One region of the Streptomyces sp. NPDC015661 genome, then DNA from elsewhere that is predicted to be linked to it. Evidence: riboswitches for the same ligand, from Rfam matches in the RefSeq annotation. Region 1 holds a riboswitch; the other holds the start of a gene.

What was found. Region 1 has a riboswitch for S-adenosylmethionine ahead of ACF07V_RS10095 (aminotransferase class V-fold PLP-dependent enzyme). Riboswitches for the same ligand answer to the same signal wherever they lie in the genome.
Region 2: it holds a riboswitch for S-adenosylmethionine, as region 1 does, so the genes downstream of both, thrC (threonine synthase) here and ACF07V_RS10095 (aminotransferase class V-fold PLP-dependent enzyme) in region 1, are expected to answer to the same signal.

Annotation. Positions count from the first base shown of each region.
Region 1 is NZ_JBIBST010000003.1:359,038-368,327, reverse strand. It holds gene ACF07V_RS10130 (hypothetical protein) at 1-706, opposite strand, end outside; gene ACF07V_RS10125 (NlpC/P60 family protein) at 753-1,772, opposite strand; gene ACF07V_RS10120 (NlpC/P60 family protein) at 1,971-3,008, opposite strand; gene ACF07V_RS10115 (NYN domain-containing protein) at 3,266-4,630, opposite strand; gene ACF07V_RS10110 (hypothetical protein) at 4,664-4,906, opposite strand; gene ACF07V_RS10105 (rhomboid family intramembrane serine protease) at 5,066-5,800, shown strand; gene ACF07V_RS10100 (Lrp/AsnC family transcriptional regulator) at 5,797-6,078, shown strand; gene ACF07V_RS10095 (aminotransferase class V-fold PLP-dependent enzyme) at 6,167-7,573, opposite strand; SAM riboswitch class IV at 7,783-7,899, opposite strand; gene trpD (anthranilate phosphoribosyltransferase) at 7,979-9,043, opposite strand; gene ACF07V_RS10085 (cytochrome bc complex cytochrome b subunit) at 9,165-9,290, opposite strand, start outside.
Region 2 is NZ_JBIBST010000014.1:136,161-145,450, forward strand. It holds gene ACF07V_RS32355 (hypothetical protein) at 83-805, opposite strand; gene ACF07V_RS32360 (glucosyl-3-phosphoglycerate synthase) at 874-1,815, opposite strand; SAM riboswitch class I at 1,969-2,113, shown strand; gene thrC (threonine synthase) at 2,107-3,414, shown strand; gene ACF07V_RS32370 (MoaD/ThiS family protein) at 3,456-3,734, shown strand; gene ACF07V_RS32375 (cold-shock protein) at 4,141-4,344, shown strand; gene groL (chaperonin GroEL) at 4,660-6,288, shown strand; gene ACF07V_RS32385 (hypothetical protein) at 6,396-7,787, opposite strand; gene ACF07V_RS32390 (hypothetical protein) at 8,102-8,446, opposite strand; gene ACF07V_RS32395 (SRPBCC domain-containing protein) at 8,623-9,096, shown strand; gene ACF07V_RS32400 (class I SAM-dependent methyltransferase) at 9,107-9,290, opposite strand, start outside.

The sequences.
Region 1 (9,290 bases):
CACCGCCGGTCCGGCCGGTCGTGACGGCCGCGATGCCCCGGTAGGAGGCGGCCGGCCCGCCCAGGAGCCGGCCCATCGCGTCGATCGAGTCGGGCACCAGGACCACGACCCGGCCCGCCCAGTTCCCGTGCCAGGCGTCCCCGACCGCGGGCACCGCCCGGTCCGCCGCGGTCGCGATCTCCCGCAGCCGCTCCTGGCTCTGCCCCACGCCGAGGACGAGGCTGCGCCTGCCGGTCACGCTCCTGACCTCGCCCTGCTGCCACAGCTGCTGGGGGGCGCCCTCGGCGGCGCGGTCGCCGGTCACGTACCAGCGGCCGTCCCGCTCGGCGAGGTCGAGGACCCGCTCGGTGGTGGCGGGCCCGGAGTCGTAGCCCTTGATCCGGTAGCCGAGCTCGGCCCTGGCGGTGACCCGGCCCTCACCGGCCCGGTCGACATCGGTGACCCGGTACGTCCAGCCGCCGAGCGGGACCTTCGCGAGCCGGTCGAACTCGGTGCGCGCGGCCGGCACGAGCGCGGGGTCGAGGGCCGCGAGGTAGCCGGCCTCGTCCCGGTCGAGCAGCGCCCGCGCGTGCCGGTCGAGCAGGCTCTGGATCTCCTCGGACGCCGGTCCCGCCGGGGCGGGGGCCGCGCATCCGCCGAGGGCGAGCACCGCGGTCAGCAGCCCCGCCGCCGCACCGCGCACCGCTCCGCTCCGCCTGCCCGCCACGCCCCCGATCGTACGGGGACGGGGTCAGGCGCGGGCCGGACGCGGGTCAGACGCGGGTCACAGTGACGTGGGACATCATGTTCACCGGGTCGTAGCGGACCCGGGCGCCCGGGTAGGGGGCGTGGATGACCTGGCCGTTCCCGGCGTAGATCGCCACATGGCTGGCGTCCCCGCGGTAGGTGACGAGGTCGCCCGGCTGCGCCTGCGAGAGCGGTACCCGGCGGCCGGCGTACCGCTGCGCCGAGGAGGTGCGGGGCAGGCTGATCCCGGCCTGCCGGTACGACCAGACCATCAGGCCGGAGCAGTCGAAGGCGGAGGGACCGGTCGCGCCCCACACGTACGGCTTGCCGATCGCGCTGCGGGCGGCGATCACCGCGGCGGCGGCCCGCGAGGGGCCGAGGTCGGCGAGCGGCGGCATGTCCTCGGCGGGCGAACCGGCGCGCTCGCCGGTGCGGGAGACCCGGTCGTAGTCGGCGCGCTCCTCGACGGTGAGGGAGGCGAGCACCCGGCGGGCCTCGGCGAGCTTCCGCTCGACGGTGCGCTTGTGGCGGGCGACCTCGGCCCGGCTGCGCTCCAGTTCGCCGAGGGCCGTGCGGGCCTCGCTCCGCTCCTGGTTCAGGGCGCGCTGCTCGCGCAGGAGTTCGCCGAGCGCGGCGCCCTGCCGGGCGGTGACCCGGTCCAGGGCGGTGGCCCGGTCCAGGTAGCTGTCCGGGTCGGAGGAGAGCAGCAGGGCGAGGGCGGGGTCGATGCCGCCGGAGCGGTACTGGGCTCCGGCGACCGAACCGAGCGCGCCCCGCATGCGGTTGATGCGCTCCTGGCCGCGGGCGAGGCTGTCCTGCGCCTGGGAGACCGTCCTGCGCAGCGCGTCCGCCTTCTCGTCCGCCCGGTTGTAGCCCTCGGTGGCCTTCTCGGCCTCCTCGAAGAGGCGGTCGACCGTGGCGCGGGTGGCCGCGGGCGTCGCCCCGGGGTCGGCGCTCGCGGGGACGGCCCCGAGGGACGCCGCCGCGGTGGCCGCGGCGGCGGCGGTGAGGACGGTGACCCGGGCGGGTCGGCGGTGGGACGCCACGAATCGCGCTCCGTTCGGCTCGACGCTGACTGGCGCGGCAGACAGTAGCCGCTGATCAGTCCTCGTCCAACGAAGGCGCCGGGCACACAAAGTGACGCCCCGCCGGAGAACACAGGTCACCGGCGGGGCGTCAGGTCAGTGCGCGTCGCGGCGAACCACCCGTTCGGGCGGTGTGCCGCAGCGGGTCGCGGGGGTGGGTCAGCCGGCGATCCGGACGCCGAACTGGAAGGTGCCCATGTAGTTCATGGACTCGTAGCGGACGACGGCGCCCGGCTTCGGGGCGTGCAGGATCGTGTTGTTGCCCGCGTACAGAGCCACGTGCGACAGGTTGTTGAAGAAGACCAGGTCGCCCGGCTTGAGCTGACTGCGGCCGATCTTCACGCCGTCGTTCTGCTGGGTGTAGGTGGTGCGGGTGAGGGTGACGCCGGCCTGGCGGTAGGACCACATGGTCAGACCGGAGCAGTCGTACGAGTTGGGGCCCTCGGCACCGGAGACGTACGGCTTGCCGAGCTGGGTGGCGGCGGCCGCGAGCGCGGCGGCGCCGAAGCCGTTCGCGGGGACCTCGCTGCCCAGGTTGACGCGCTCGCCGGCGGCGCGGCTGGCGCGCTGCTCCTGCTCCTCCATCTTGGCCCGCTCGGCCGCGGTGAGGCTGTTGAGGAGCTTGCGGGCCTCGGCCAGCTTGCCCTGGTACTTCGCCTTCTTGGCGCCGAGGGTCTTGCGGACGTCCTCGAGGTCGGCCAGCTTCGAGGTGGCCTCGGCCCGCTGCTGGGCGAGCGTGCGCTGCTTGGCCTGGATCGAGGTGAGCACGTCGGCCTGCTGGGCGCTCAACTGGTCGATCGCGGACGCCTTGTCGAGGTAGGAGTCCGGGTCGGAGGAGAGGAAGAGCTGGAGCGCGGGGTCGATGCCGCCGGAGCGGTACTGGGCGCTGGCGACCGAACCGATCTGGTCGCGCAGGGTGTTGAGCTCCTGCTGACCGCGGGCCACCTTGTCCTGGAGGGCGCCGATCTCCTTCTGCAGCTTGCCGCGGCGCTCCTCGGCGAGGTTGTACTGCTCCGTGGCTTCCTCGGCCTCGTGGTTCAGGGCGTCGACCTTCGCCTTGACCTCGTCGATCTTGGGCTTGGCGGGGGCCGCCTGGGCGCCGGACTGGGCGGTGAGGGCGACGGCTGCTGCCGCGGTCACGGTGAGCACGGTCACACGGGTGCGGCTCGGCTGCTTGGGTCGACGGTGGGACGCCACGAAGGCGAGCTCCTTCTTCCTCAGAGCCGCCCAACCGGTCACGGGCAGGCGGTTCCTCCGCCGCCACCCCGGATGGGTGATCAACCGCGCGAAGGTTCGAAGCCCGACCCTAGTGACCAAGTTGTGATCAGTTCAAATCCCGCTGGCAAAATTCTCGCCCACGCACCACTTTATTTACACGCACCGCACGGCCAGTGATGGGCACTTGACGGTGCGCCATCCAGAATTCGGGCATAACGCCCAGGAGTTGCGATGCGTCACGAGAGGCGCGAAAGCCGCTTCAGCAACAAGGCGGACGTCACCGGCCGCGCCCCCGCCTTCGCGACGCCGTCGGCCACCTCGCGGTCGGTGGAGACCACCACGACCGGCCGACCCGGCGGCTCCGCCCGGACCAGCTGACGGATCAACTCGTCCGCCGTGACACCGGGCTTGGAGAACAGCACCCGCACCCCGCGCGGCGGGGCGAGCAGCACCGGGGCCGCCAGCTCCGCCCCGTCGAAGACACAGGTGACCTCGGCGCCCGAGCGGGCCGCCAGGGCCGAGAGCGCGCCGAGCAGCCGCAGCCGCTGCTTCTCCAGCGGCATCGTCGGATAGCCGGTCTTGGTGACGTTGTAGCCGTCGACGACCAGATGCGCCTGCGGCAGCGCGAGCAGCTGGTCGAGCAGCGCCGGGTCCGTCTCGGAGAGCGCCCGCGCCGCGATGTCCTTCGGGGACATCCGCCCCGGCTCCACCGCGTCCACGGTGTCCGCCGGGTGCACCGAGACGGGCGGCAGCGCGAGTTCGCGCCGCAGCCCCTGGGCCGCGTCGAGGACCGTGTCGAGGAGCAGCCGCAGCCGCATGTCCTCCACCGAGCGGCCCTCGCGGGCGGTCCTGCGGCTCGCCTCCAGGGCCGCCTCGACCTCGCCGAGCCGGGCCTTGAGCCGCCGGGTCTCGCTCTCGGCGGCCGACACCTGGGCCGCCGACTCGGCCCGCGCGGCCTCGATCTCGCCCTGGACCTTGCGCAGCGCCGCCTCGCCGCGCTTGACGTCGCTCTGGGCGCTGCGCAGCTTGCGGTGAAGCGATTCCGCTTCCTTGCGGGCGGCCTCCAGGTCGTGCCGGAGCTGCTCGGTCTCGCCCCGGGAGCGGTCCCGGGCGGCGGCGAGCTCCTCGCGCAGCCGCTCCAGCTCGCGCCGGCCGGCCTCGTCGGCCCGCTCGGCGTCGGCCCGCTGGGCCTCCTCGCCGGCGGCGGCGACGAGCTTGACCCAGCCGGGCGGGCGCAGCACATAGGCGGCCGCCGCCACGTCGACGGGGTCGGCGGCCGCGGGCGGGGTGCCGGTCTCCACGGCTCCGGCCAGCTCGGGCTGGCCCTGCTTGAACCGTTCGCCGATCCGCTGCCGGAAGAGCGGGTCGCTCTCCAGGGCGGCGGCCATCGCGTTGCCGGCGAACTTGGCCCGCCGGCTCGCGGTGAAGCGGGCGTACTGCCGCAGGGGCGCGGGGAGCTCCGCCACGGTGAGCCCGCCGAAGGCGTCCGCGACCAGCGCGACGACCCGTCGCCGTACACCTTCCGGCAATGGGTGGTCGAGCGTCTCGGCAGCGTCACCTGCCGCGCCGGCCGGCTCACCACCGTGCGCGGGCTGCTCCACGATCCGTCACCCCTATGTCGTCCGCGCCGCCCCTCAGGAAGCGGCGCCCGGCCTGTCCACCAGTTCGATCTGGTCCACCGCGTTGCACCAGCGGCAGCGGACCGACTCGATGGTCTCACTGACCACCTGCCGCTCCTCGACCGTCGGGTCTCCGGCGAGGTCCAGATGGACGTACTCCACGACCTTGGAGGAGCGGGTCACGTCGAAGCGGGTCAGGTTGCCGCAGAGCGTGCAGCGCCAGCGGGTCTCGTCGGTCGGCAGGGGAACCGTCGTCATCGGTGCCGTCCTTCTTCCTGTTTCCTGGTACCAGGTGCGGGTGCCGCGGTGCGCCGTCGAACTGCGGTGGTGGTGCCCGTAACCCTACGGCCTCGCGGGCAGGCCGGGGCACGGCGAGGCACTCTGTCCACTTCGGCCCCGGTACGCCATGATCTGTCCATGATCGACTGGCGAGGCGCGGTCCTCGGTGCCTGGCGGGGCACCCGCAACGGACCCACGGTGACCTACGGGCTGATCGCCGCCTGCTGCCTGCTCTTCGCCATCAGCCCGGTCTCCGGACTCAACCCGGGATACGGCACGGGCGACGAGCTCCTGGCCGCCCAGGGCGCCTACTTCCGCCGCTGGGGCGTCGTCCCCGCCGATCTCACGGGCGGCGATCCGCGCGCCCTGCTCACCCCGCTGACCGCGCTCTTCGTCCACGGCAGCTGGCTCCACCTGCTGGGAAACATGCTCTTCCTGTACGTCTTCGGCGCGATGGCCGAGGAGCGCATGGGGCCCGTCGAGTTCTGCCTCTTCTACCTGGGGACCGGCTACGTCGCCCTGTCCGGGTACGCGCTGGCGCACGCGGACAGCGAGCAGACCCTGGTCGGGGCCTCCGGAGCGATCTCCGCGGTGCTCGGGGCCTTCCTCTTCCTCTTCCCCCGCTCCCGGGTCACCAGCCTCTTCCCCTTCCTGTTCTTCCTGCCGCTGCGCTTCCCCGCCTGGATCGTCCTGATCTTCTGGTTCACGCTGCAGTGGCTGGCCGCGCGGGCGGCGGGCGCGGGGCCCGGCGTCGCCTATCTGGCCCATGTCGTGGGCTTCTCCGTCGGCTTCCTCTACGCCTGGGTGCGCTTCCGCGGTGGGGATAGAGTGAAAGCCCAAGCCGCGGCGACCGAGGGAGAAAGCCAGCCGTGATCACCGCGATCGTGCTCATCAAGACCAGCGTGGACCGCATCCCCGAGATCGCCGAGTCGATCGCCGCGCTCGACAGCGTCAGCGAGGTCTTCTCGGTCACCGGTACGTACGACCTGATCGCCATGGTCCGGGTGCCGCGCCACGACGACCTGGCGGACGTGATCCCCGGCCGCATCAGCAAGATTCCGGGCGTCGAGGCCACGGACACGCACGTCGCCTTCCGGACGTACTCCCAGCACGACCTGGAGGCGGCCTTCGCCATCGGTCTGGAGTCCTGACGGTCCGGAGTCCTGGAGACCGCGCACGCGGCATGGCTGAAGGGGGCCTCCCGACCGGGAGGCCCCCTTCACCCGTACGAGTGACTGATCAGCCGCGGTCCGGGACGCAGCGGCCGTCCTCGGTGCGGTACTTCCACTGCGCGCCGTCCCGGACGAGCTCCTTCACCGCGCCGACGAACCGGTCCACGTGCTCGTCCGGGGTACCGGCGCCGAAGCTCACCCGGATGGCGTTCAGGGACCGCTCCCCCGGGGCCGCCTCGGGGGAGCCGCACTCGCCCGGGTCCTGCGGGTCGCTGCCGAGCAGGGTGCGGACCAGCGGGTGGGCGCAGAAGAGGCCGTCACGGACGCCGATGCCGTACTCGGCGGAGAGCGCGGCGGCGAAGTGGGAGCTGTTCCAGCCCTCCACGACGAAGGAGATGACGCCCACGCGGGGCGCGTCGTCGCCGAAGAGCGAGAGCACCCGCACCTCGGGGACCTCGGCCAGGCCCTCGCGGACCTTGGCGATCAGGTGCTGCTCACGGGCGACGAGGGTGTCGAAGCCGGCCTCGGTCAGCGCCTTGCAGGCGGAGGCGATCGAGTAGACGCCGATGACGTTCGGCGAACCCGCCTCGTGCCGGGCCGCGGTGGTGTGCCACTCCACGTCCACACCACCGTCGGCCCGGCGGGCCACCTTGCGGGAGGCGCCGCCGCCCGCGAGGTAGGGCTCGGAGTCCTGGAGCCAGTCGGCACGGCCGGCGAGGACGCCGGAGCCGAAGGGCGCGTACAGCTTGTGCCCGGAGAAGGCCACCCAGTCCACGTCCAACTCCCGCACGGAGACCGGGTGGTGGGGGGCCAGCTGGGCGGCGTCGAGCACGATCCGGGCGCCGTGCGCGTGCGCGGCGGCGGCCAGCTCCTTCACCGGCCACAGCTCACCGGTGACGTTGGAGGCACCGGTCACGCAGACCAGGGCGGGACCGTAGCCCCCCTCGATCGTCACAGTACGGTCGGCGAGGGCGCGCTCCAGGGTCTCGACGGCCTGCTCCGGGGTGCGCGGCGCGTTGAGGTAGGTGACGCGGGCGTCCCGCCAGGGCAGCAGGGAGGCGTGGTGCTCGGTCTCGAAGACGAAGACCTGGCAGCCGGCCGGGATCGTGGCAGCGAGCAGGTTCAGCGAGTCGGTGGTGGAGCGGGTGAAGACGACCTGGTCGTCGGGGCGGCAGTCGAGGAACTCGGCGACGGTGACGCGGCTGTTCTCGAAGAGGTCGGTGGAGAGCTGGGAGAGGTAGCCGGCGCCGCGGTGGACGCTGCCGTAGTACGGGGCGTACGCGGCGACGTCGTCCCAGACCCGCTGCAGGGCCGGCGCGCTGGCCGCGTAGTCGAGCGCCGCGTAGGTCACCTCGCCGCCGGTGACGAGCGGGACGGTGACGTCCCGGCCGAGGACCGCCAGCGGGGCGGCGCAGCAGGGGTCGGCGGACTCGGAGTCGGCGGCGACGGCGGTGGCGTTCGGGTATGCGGACATGGCGGTATCTCCCGGCGGGCGGTGCGGAATGGCTTCGGTGGATCCCGTACGCGGCCGGGTACGGCGGGGTACGGGTGATGCCTCGGAGGACATGGGGGTACGCGGAAGGGACCCTGTTCCGAGGGTGAAGAAGGGGCGGAGTCGCCCTATCGCATTCGCTTGCTCACGGAAAAAGCTCCTCGAGTGACCAGGACCCCTGGTGTTCGAGGGATCCGCGCTTGCCGTAGACCTCGCTGCCTACGGCCTGGTCATCACCCGGGGCACCCCGCCACGGAAGGAGGGTTGCCGGACAGCAAGCCGGGGCCAAAACGCTGTCACTCGTGACCTGTGAAGCATCCTGCCACATGATCGCCGAAGCGCAAGACCCCGGTCCGCATGGTGGACCGGGGCCGTACGCCACAAGGGTTACGCGTTGCTGGCGGCGATCCAGCGCTCCAGGGACCGCAGGGCCGCACCGGAGTCGATCGACTCGGCCGCCTTCGCGATGCCCGCGCCCAGCTGCTCGGCGAGGCTGCCCGTGCCGGGGTCCAGGGCGGTGAGCGCCGCCGCGGCGTTGAGCAGCACCGCGTCCCGTACCGGACCGGTCTCCCCCGCGAGCAGCCGGCGGGCGACGTCGGCGTTGTACGAGGCGTCGTCGCCGCGCAGCGCCTCCAGGGGGACGAGGTCGATGCCGACGTCCCGCGGGTCGAAGCGCTCCTCGGTGACGCCGCCGTCCCGGACCACCCAGACCCGGGACGTGGAGGTCGTGGTGAGCTCGTCCAGGCCGTCGTCGCCGCGGAAGACCAGGGCGGAGTTGCCGCGCTCGGCGAAGACCCCGGCGACCACGGGCGCCATGCGCGGGTCGGCGACCCCCACGGCCTGGGAGCGCACCTTGGCCGGGTTGGTCAGCGGGCCGAGGACGTTGAAGGTCGTCCGGATGCCCAGCTGGCCGCGGGCCGCGGCGACGTGCCGCAGCGAGGGGTGGAACTTGATCGCGAAGCAGAGGGTGATGCCCGCTTCGTCGGCGACCTCGGCGACCCGCTGCGGGGTCAGGTTCAGATTGACGCCGAGCTTCTCCAGGACGTCGGAGGAGCCGGAGGCGGAGGACGCGGCGCGGTTGCCGTGCTTGACGACCTTGGCGCCCGTTCCGGCGACCACGATCGACGCCATCGTGGAGATGTTCACCGTCTTGGCGCCGTCGCCGCCCGTGCCGACGATGTCGACGGTGCGGCCGGGCACCTCGATGACGTTGGCGTGCGCGTACATGGTCCGGACGAGGCCGGCGATCTCCTGCACGGTCTCGCCCTTGGCGCGCAGGGCCACCATGAAGCCGGCGATCTGCGCGTCGGTCGCCTCGCCGCTCATGATCAGGTCCATCGCCCAGGCCGTGTCGTCGGCGGTGAGGTCATGGCCGTCGAGGAGTCCGTTCAGCAGGGCGGGCCAGGAGCGGCCCGCCGACGTAGGTCCTCCAGCGGGGGTCGCAGCGCTCATGGCAGCTCCTGTTGATCACGTGACGGATACACACCCACCCTATCGATGTCCGGGCACGGCAAAGAGCCCCGTCCATCGAATGGACGGGGCTCTCGCCGTGGCGACCTACGAGGTCAGGTGATCAGTGGTGGCCGTGGCCGCTCTGGATCTCCTTGTACTCCTCGACCGTGGGCTTGGCGACCTGGCTGTCGTCTCCGTAGTAGCCCTTGTTGAGCTTGACCCGGAGCTTCTCCATGCGGCCGATCTT
Region 2 (9,290 bases), on a different contig from region 1:
GTGGCGAACCTAGCCCGTCCGGTAAACGCTCAAACGTACGTATACGAGACGAGCCGATTCGGCCACAGGGAGTTGCCGCAGGTCAGTCGCGTCGGCCGCGCATCGCCGCCTTCACCGGGTCCGGGCCGGGGAACCTGTGGACGACCGTCAGGGACCAGCCGGCCACACAGCCCTTGCCGTCCGGGGCCCACAGGCTGCCGACCGCCACCTGTGCGTCCGTCCCCGAGACGCCCGCGAAGGCGGCGGTCACGTCGGATTCGCCCGTGTAGTAGTGCGGGCCGCTGGTGTCGGCCGGGTCCGCGACCATGCTGTCGATCGAGACCGGGGTGGCGGGACCCGCCCCGACCTTGATCACCGGGGCCGTCGTCGTCGGGTCGCCGGGGGAGCGCCCGACGTCCGCGCCCGAGATGTCGCAGCGCTTCAGCAGGGCGCCGCTCGGGCCCTTGTACGTGCCGTCGTTCCCGCCCCAGAAGAGGCGGGCGTACGCGACCTCGGCGCCCGCCGGGATCTTCACGTGGCCGGTGCTGGAGCCGTACCCGGCGTCCCCGACGCCGCCCGCGCCGACCCGCCGCATCACGAAGGTGTTGTTGTTGTCCGAGCCCTGGCCCGAGGCCGCCGTCGCGCAGGGGGCCGCCAGGTCCGCCGGGGCGGTCGGGCAGCCCATGACCGTGTTGCCGATCGTGGCGAAGTCGCCGTACAGCGACTCGTCGTACCGCTTGCCGAAGGGCTCGACCACGTCCGCGGCGGCCGGACCGGCCGCCGTGAACGCGATCGGGCCCGCTGTGAGCCCGAGGACCGCGAGCACCCTGCCCAGGTGAAGTTGCGTGAAGCGGATAAATGGGCAATGTATGCAAAACGGATCATCGTGAGCCGTTACGCCACGCGGCGGTGCGCGTACTCCGCGATCTCGGCCATCGGCGGCCGCTCCTCCGTGTCCACCGCGTACGTCCGCGGCTCGAAGCCCTTCTCGCCCCGCTCGAACTGCGTCAGCCGCGGCCGCACCAGGTGCCCCCGCGAGAGCCGCAGCTGCGCCGTCCGGTAGATCGCCGCCGCCATCCGGCCCAGCGCCTGCCCGTCCTGGTGCCGGTGCTTGCGCACCCCCACGTCCACCTGTGCGAGCGCGTCCAGGCCCACCGTGTGCAGGGCGTCCACGAGCAGCCCCAGCTCCACTCCGTAACCGACCGGGAACGGCAGCCGTTCGAGCAGCGAGCGCCGCGCCGCGTACTCGCCGCCCAGCGGCTGCACGAAACCGGCCAGCTGCGGCCAGTGGAGGTTGAGGAGGGGGCGCGCCACCAGTTCGGTGACCCTGCCGCCCTGACCGGGGGTGTCTCCGAACGGGCGGTCGTACATCGCCTTCACGAAGTCCACGTCCGGGTCCGTGAGCAGCGGGCCCACGATCCCCGTCACGAAGTCCGCCGAGAAGTCCCGCAGGTCCGCGTCCACGAAGCAGACCACGTCCCCGCTCGTCACCATCAGCGACCGCCAGAGCACCTCGCCCTTGCCGGGGACCGCCGGTATGCGGGGGAGTATCGCGTCCCGCGCGACAACCCGCGCGCCGGCCGCCGCGGCCACCTCCGCCGTACGGTCCGTGGAACCCGAGTCGATCACCACCAGCTCGTCCACGAGGGGGACGGACTCGGTCATCAGCTCGCGCCGGATCACGGAGACGATGTCCCCGACCGTCGCCTCCTCGTTCAGCGCGGGCAGGACGACGCTGACCTTCGTGTTCCGCTTGGCGGCGAGGATTCGCTCCAGCGGCCGGTCCGTCACGGACCAGGACCGCCGGTCCAGCCAGCGCTCCACCTCTTCCAGCACGTGATCTCTCTCCATCTCGCGGTTCGGACGGCCGGTCCAAGCGTCCGGGCCTTCGGTTACAGTCTTGAACAACGCGGATGCCCGATGCACGTCGGGGTGCCGCCCGCGTCGGAGTGCAGGAACGAAAGTCCACCGCACTTCACAATCGAATACCGCTCATCCAGAGGGGCAGAGGGAAACGGCCCGTTGAAGCCCCGGCAACCCTCCAGTCGGTTACTCGTCCTCCAGCGAGGCTCCCGGCTAGGGAAGGTGCCAAATCCGTCTCATGGCGAAAAATTCGTCATGGGAAAGATGAGGAGAAAGGGCCTCGCCTCCATGGCTGTTCAGACCGTCGCACCCACCACCGTCGACCTCGGTCCCGCGTCCGGACTTTCCTGTCGCGAATGTGGTGAATCCTTCCCGCTCGGACCGATCTTCGCCTGCGAACTCTGTTTCGGACCGCTCGAGGTCGCGTACGACCTTCCCACCGGTGACCCCGAGGCGCTGCGCAAGCAGATCGAGGCCGGCCCCGCCAACATCTGGCGCTACGCCCCCCTCCTGCCCGTCCCCGCGGACGTCGCCGAGAAGCCCAACCTGAACCCCGGCTGGACCAAGCTCGTCCAGGCCGACAACCTCGCCCGCGAGATCGGCGTCGCCCCCGGCAAGCTCTTCGTCAAGGACGACTCCGGCAACCCGACCCACTCCTTCAAGGACCGGGTCGTCGCCCAGGCCCTCGAAGCCGCCCGCGCCTTCGGCTTCACCACCCTCTCCTGCTCCTCCACCGGCAACCTGGCCGGCGCCGTCGGCGCCGCCGCCGCCCGCGCCGGCTTCCGCTCCTGCGTGTTCATCCCGCACGACCTGGAGCAGGGCAAGGTCGTCATGGCCGGTGTCTACGGCGGTGACCTCGTCGCCATCGAGGGCAACTACGACGACGTCAACCGCTTCTGCTCGGAGCTCATCGGCGACCCGCTCGGCGAGGGCTGGGGCTTCGTGAACGTCAACCTCCGTCCGTACTACGGCGAGGGCTCCAAGACGCTCGCGTACGAGATCTGCGAGCAGCTCGGCTGGCAGCTGCCCGACCAGATCGTCATCCCGATCGCCTCCGGCTCGCAGCTCACGAAGATCGACAAGGGTCTGCAGGAGCTCATCAAGCTGGGCCTCGTCGAGGACAAGCCGTACAAGATCTTCGGTGCCCAGGCCGAGGGCTGCTCCCCGGTGTCGGCGGCCTTCAAGGCCGGCCACGACGTCGTACGGCCCCAGAAGCCGAACACCATCGCCAAGTCCCTCGCCATCGGCAACCCGGCCGACGGCCCGTACGTCCTCGACATCGCCCGCCGGACCGGCGGCGCCGTGGAGGACGTCAACGACGAGCAGGTCGTCGACGCCATCAAGCTCCTCGCGCAGACCGAGGGCGTCTTCGCCGAGACCGCGGGCGGCGTGACCGTCGGCGTGACGAAGAAGCTCGTCGAGGCCGGTCTCATCGACCCGAACCTCACCACCGTCGTCCTCAACACCGGCGACGGACTCAAGACCCTGGACGCGGTGGCCGACACCTCTCAGGCGACCGCCACCATCCGCCCGAGCCTGGACGCGTTCCGCGAAGCCGGCCTGGCGCTCTGAGCCGGCCCGCCCTCCTGGCCCACTGAAAGGTTTACGAAGACATGGCCGTGAACGTCCGCATCCCCACCATCCTCCGCACCTACACGGGCGGCCAGTCCGAGGTCCAGGCCGAGGGCGCGACCCTCGCCGAGGTCATCGCGGACCTGGAGAAGAACCACACGGGTATCGCCGCCCGTGTCCTGGACGACCAGGGCAAGCTGCGCCGCTTCGTCAACGTCTACGTGAACGACGACGACGTGCGCTTCGAGCAGGGCCTGGAGACGGCCACCCCGGCCGGCGCGGGCGTCTCGATCATTCCGGCCGTCGCAGGCGGCTGCTGAGCCGCAACGGGCCCATTGCGCCTTACCGGTCAGTACGAATTGCCCCTTCCGCGCGATAAGCGGAAGGGGCAATTCTGCATGGTTGAGCGCGGTAGAGTTGGGGAAGTCCCCTCCGCTGCTCATGCCAAGCGCATATGAGAATGCGTCCCCGCACGACAAGAAGCAGCCAAAGTGTGTGCGCGTTGTGTACCTTCTGCGCGCTTTGCCGGGCCCGACTTGCCCCGTCATCCAGGGGATTATCCCCAATTCCCCTTTCCAGGGCGCCCAGAATTCCCGGTCGAATGACCTGTTGCAGAGGGCAGTTGGGCAGATACATTCAGCCGCGGTCGACGCGTTCCGGCGCAGGGTCTGACCCGGGTCCGCGAAGTGCGGTCCCGCGCAAGGGCCAGTAATAGGGGAGTTAGGCATGGCTCAGGGCACCGTCAAGTGGTTCAACGCGGAGAAGGGCTACGGCTTCATCGCGGTAGACGGTGGTGCGGATGTTTTCGTCCACTACAGCGCGATCCAGATGGATGGCTACCGCAGCCTCGAAGAAGGCCAGCGGGTCGAGTTCGAGATCTCGCAGGGCCAGAAGGGTCCGCAGGCGGACATGGTCAAGCTCGCCGTCTGAGCGCGGCGCGATCGGCCACCGACGCAACGCCGTCGAGGGGTCCGCATCCCTGAGGGGATGCGGACCCCTCGCGCGTTCCCGGTCCGGCCACCCCCCGGTCACCTCCCGAAACGCGAGAGTCGCTTGCACTCTCCTAGGGCGAGTGCTAATCATTGGCGTTAGCACTCGGAAGGTGAGAGTGCTACGAGGATCGGGCAGACGAGGCCGCCGGCCGGGTGGGGCAAGGAACCACGCGGAGTCGCGGAGGCCGTCCGTCGCGGGCGTCGGCGCGGTCCTGGAGCGTTATCCACCCCATGTCCGGGAGGACCACTTCACATGGCCAAGATCATCGCGTTCGACGAGGAGGCCCGGCGCGGTCTCGAGCGCGGCATGAACCAGCTCGCTGACGCCGTCAAGGTCACCCTCGGCCCCAAGGGCCGCAACGTCGTCCTCGAGAAGAAGTGGGGCGCCCCCACGATCACCAACGATGGTGTCTCCATCGCCAAGGAGATCGAGCTCGAGGACCCGTACGAGAAGATCGGCGCCGAGCTGGTCAAGGAAGTCGCCAAGAAGACGGACGACGTCGCCGGCGACGGTACGACCACCGCCACCGTCCTCGCCCAGGCGCTCGTCCGCGAGGGTCTCCGCAACGTCGCCGCCGGTGCCAACCCGATGGCCCTCAAGCGCGGCATCGAGAAGGCCGTCGAGGCCGTCTCCGGCGCCCTGCTCGAGCAGGCGAAGGATGTCGAGACCAAGGAGCAGATCGCTTCCACGGCCTCCATCTCCGCCGCCGACACCCAGATCGGCGAGCTCATCGCCGAGGCGATGGACAAGGTCGGCAAGGAAGGCGTCATCACCGTCGAGGAGTCCCAGACCTTCGGTCTGGAGCTGGAGCTCACCGAGGGTATGCGCTTCGACAAGGGCTACATCTCGGCGTACTTCGCGACCGACATGGAGCGCATGGAGGCGTCGCTCGACGACCCGTACCTCCTGATCGTCAACTCCAAGATCTCCTCCGTGAAGGACCTCCTTCCGCTCCTGGAGAAGGTCATGCAGTCGGGCAAGCCGCTGCTGATCATCGCCGAGGACGTCGAGGGCGAGGCCCTGTCGACCCTGGTCGTCAACAAGATCCGCGGCACCTTCAAGTCCGTCGCCGTCAAGGCCCCGGGCTTCGGCGACCGCCGCAAGGCCATGCTGAACGACATCGCCATCCTCACGGGCGGCACGGTCATCTCCGAGGAGGTCGGCCTCAAGCTCGAGAACGCGGGCCTCGACCTGCTCGGCCGCGCCCGCAAGGTCGTCATCACCAAGGACGAGACCACCATCGTCGACGGTGCCGGTGACAGCGAGCAGGTCGCGGGTCGCGTGAACCAGATCCGCGCCGAGATCGAGAACTCCGACTCGGACTACGACCGCGAGAAGCTCCAGGAGCGCCTCGCGAAGCTGGCCGGCGGCGTGGCCGTCATCAAGGCCGGTGCCGCGACCGAGGTCGAGCTCAAGGAGCGCAAGCACCGCATCGAGGACGCCGTTCGCAACGCGAAGGCGGCCGTCGAGGAGGGCATCGTCGCCGGCGGTGGCGTGGCCCTGCTCCAGGCGTCGAACGTCTTCGAGAAGCTCGAGGCCGACCTGTCGGGCGACGAGGCCACCGGTGCCAACATCGTCAAGCTGGCCCTTGAGGCCCCGCTGAAGCAGATCGCGGTCAACGCCGGTCTCGAGGGCGGCGTCGTGGCGGAGAAGGTCCGCAACCTGCCCGTCGGCCACGGCCTCAACGCCGCGACCAACGAGTACGTCGACCTCATCGCCGAGGGCATCATCGACCCGGCGAAGGTCACGCGCTCCGCGCTGCAGAACGCCGCGTCGATCGCCGCGCTGTTCCTCACCACCGAGGCCGTCATCGCCGACAAGCCGGAGAAGGCCGCTGCGCCGGCCGGCGGCGGCATGCCGGGCGGTGACATGGACTTCTGATCCTGACGGATCGGCAGTTCATCGCTGAACGCGCACCTCGCGAACGCGAACGAGGGCGGCACCCCCTGGTGGGGGTGCCGCCCTCGGGCGTTTCTCGGTGACGTCGGTCAGCGCACGTCGACGTAGTCCCCGCCGGCCGAGGCCGGGGAGTGGAAGTGCAGGTGGTCGGCGGAGTAGTGGCGGATCCGCCAGGTGCCGTCGGCGGTCGCCTTCACCTTGAGGGAGACGTTGCCGCTCGCGTTGGACCGGCCCGTCGCCATCTGCCTCCAGGCCGTCGTGCCCTTCGCCTGGAACTGCAGGACGACCGGCGCGTTCCCGTACGCCCGCCAGGCGCCGTTCCAGTAGTGCTGGAGTCCGCCGGTGACGGTCACGTACCCGCCCTTGGTGACCGGCTCGGGGCCGGCGTTCAGGGAGACGATCCGGGTGTCGCTGCGGACGAGCCGGAAGGAGTACGTGGCGGACTCGGCGAGCTCGTCGGTCGTCAGGTGACGGACCCGGTACCAGCCGCCCCGGCCGGCCGCGTTGAGGGTGATCTCGTTCCCGCCGTAGATCATCTCCCTGGGCGTGACCCGCTTCCAGCCGCCGACGACGGACTGCTCCAGCTGGACGGTCTGCTCGGAGAAGTACATGTCCGGCGCGTACACGGCGCGGAGGGAGACGGTCACCGAGACGCTGCCGTCGGCGGAGAGCGAGGCGGCCAGGAGGTCGGTGCGGGAGTCCAGGGGGACGGCGAGCGGGCCCGAGAGCCGGTCGAAGCTCAGGAACGGGTCGCCCGAGGTGACCTCCCACTCGTACTGGCCCGCTCCGGCCGAGGCGAGGAGTTGCGCGCTGAACCTGCCGGTGGCGTCCGTGAGTACGGTCTTGCTCCGCGGGCCGAAGGCCACCCGGACGGGCTGCTCGGCGAGCGGCGCTCCGGCGGCGGCCGGGTCGGTGAGGAGGCCGCTGACGGTGACGGTCTCGCCGTCGAACGCCCGCTTCCTGTCGGCTGCCGCGGTGGCCGTGACGCGGCGGGGCTTGTACTCCCACACGTCGCGGGAGGCGTGCACGGTGCCGTGCACCTCGGTGCTGTCCTCGGCGAACGAGGCCGTGAACGTGTCGCCGGGACCGGCGACGGCGTACGGCTCGCCGGTGAAGTCGCCGGTGGCGGAGGTGACGAGGGTCCGGGGGGCCTCGACGGCCGCCCCGTCGCGCCGGACGGAGACCTGGCGCTCGGGCAGCGGCACCACGTCCCCGGAGCCGGGCTGGACACCGGTCAGGGTGCCCTGGGGGCGGGCGTTGCGGTCGTCCCAGGCGGGGACGCCGACGCCGAACGCGAGCTCGGGCCGCAGCCGGAAGTCGAGCCGGCCGGCGTCGGTGCGGGTCAGCTTGTTGCCGAGCGAGTCGGTGGCCGTGACGTCGATGGCGTACGTCCCCAGGGACGGGATGCCGCCGCCGTCCTCGACGAGCTTGAGGGTGGCCTCGGAGGGCAGTTGGAAGGTGTTCGGGTCCCAGGCGGACACGGGGGCGAGCGCCGGGATGTCGGCGAGGACGGTAAGAAGGTGCCGTCGGCGCCGACGGTCGCGGTGCCCGTGCGGTCGGTGTAGCCGCTGTTGGCGGCGTAGATCTGGAACCAGAACTTCACCTGCGTCCCCGCGGGCGCGGTGGAGCGCTCGCCGGTGGCCGGGTTCCAGCTGGTCGTGGTGCCGGAGAGGACGACCTGGCGGTGGTCCCAGCTGGTGGTGGTCCGGTCGGCGGTGACCTTGGAGACGCCGAGGTGCGGCTTGTGGCTGTAGAGCGCGCCCGCCCGGTAGGTGGTGGTGCGGCCGGGCACGCGCTAGTCGATGCGCACCGGGTAGTCGCCGAGGGCGGTGCCCTCGGGCAGGGTGAGGGGCGCGTCGGTGGTCCAGTACCCGTAGAGCTGGGTCAGCTCCTCGGTGGAGGCGAGCACCGGCGCGTCCGGGGCGGTGGAGGCCAGCACCGTGACCTTCATCCAGAGCGCGTCGCCGAGCATGCCGACGCGGTAGCGCCCGTCGTCGAGCGTGGCGTCGTAGGCGGAGCCCGTGTCCGCGTGTGCGGCCGGGGCGTGGACGACGGCGGGCGCGATGACGCCCGCCGCGAGAGCGAAGACGGCGGCCGCACGGACAAAGGCGTGCGGAAGCCTGCGCGTTGAGCGCGGCAAAGGGACCCCCCACAGGTCTGAGATCGCGGCCACGCCCTCATCCGGGCGGCCGCGTGGCAGAACTTTAGCGCTCACCTGTTGAACATGTTCATTCCCTTGACGGGGACGGCGGACGGGATGCCGGGGCGGGGTGCCGGGGTGATCCTGGAATGGGCCCCTTGTGAAGGGAGATCGCGATGGTCACCCTCCTGACGACGCCGGCCGACCGCGAACTGGTGGTCACGCGCACCTTCGACGCCCCGCCGGCCCGCGTCTGGGAGGCCTGGACGCGGCCCGAGCACGTACGGGAGTGGTACGGGGCGGCCGGGCTGACCACGTCGGTCGTCGACATCGACCTGCGGGCGGGCGGGGCGTGGCGCTGGGGGCAGACCGGTCCGGACGGTCAGGAGATCGTCTTCTCGGGCACGTACGAGGACGTCGTCCCGGTGGAGCGGCTCGACTACACGGAGGTGTTCGAGCAGATGCCGGGCGCCGAACCGGTCCGCGTGACCCTCACCTTCGACGCGACTCCGGACGGCGGCACGGCCCTGACCAGCACGTCGCTCTGGCCCTCGAACGAGATCAGGGACCAGGCGCTGGCGGCGGGCATGGAGGCGGGGGTGAGGGAGCAGTACGACCGGCTGGCGGCGCATCTGGAGGCGATGGGGTGAGCCGCTGTTGTCACTGTCGGCGGAAGAGACCGGTCCAGAGGAAGGACTCGCCGAAGGCGGGGGACGCGGCGGACAGGGAGTGCATGCGGCGGAGTTCGATCTCGGTGAGGTCGGCGAAGATCGCGCGGAGGGCGACGTCGGTGTACGCGAGCCCGCCGTGCAGCTTCCCCTCCCGGTAGAAGTCGGCGTCCGGA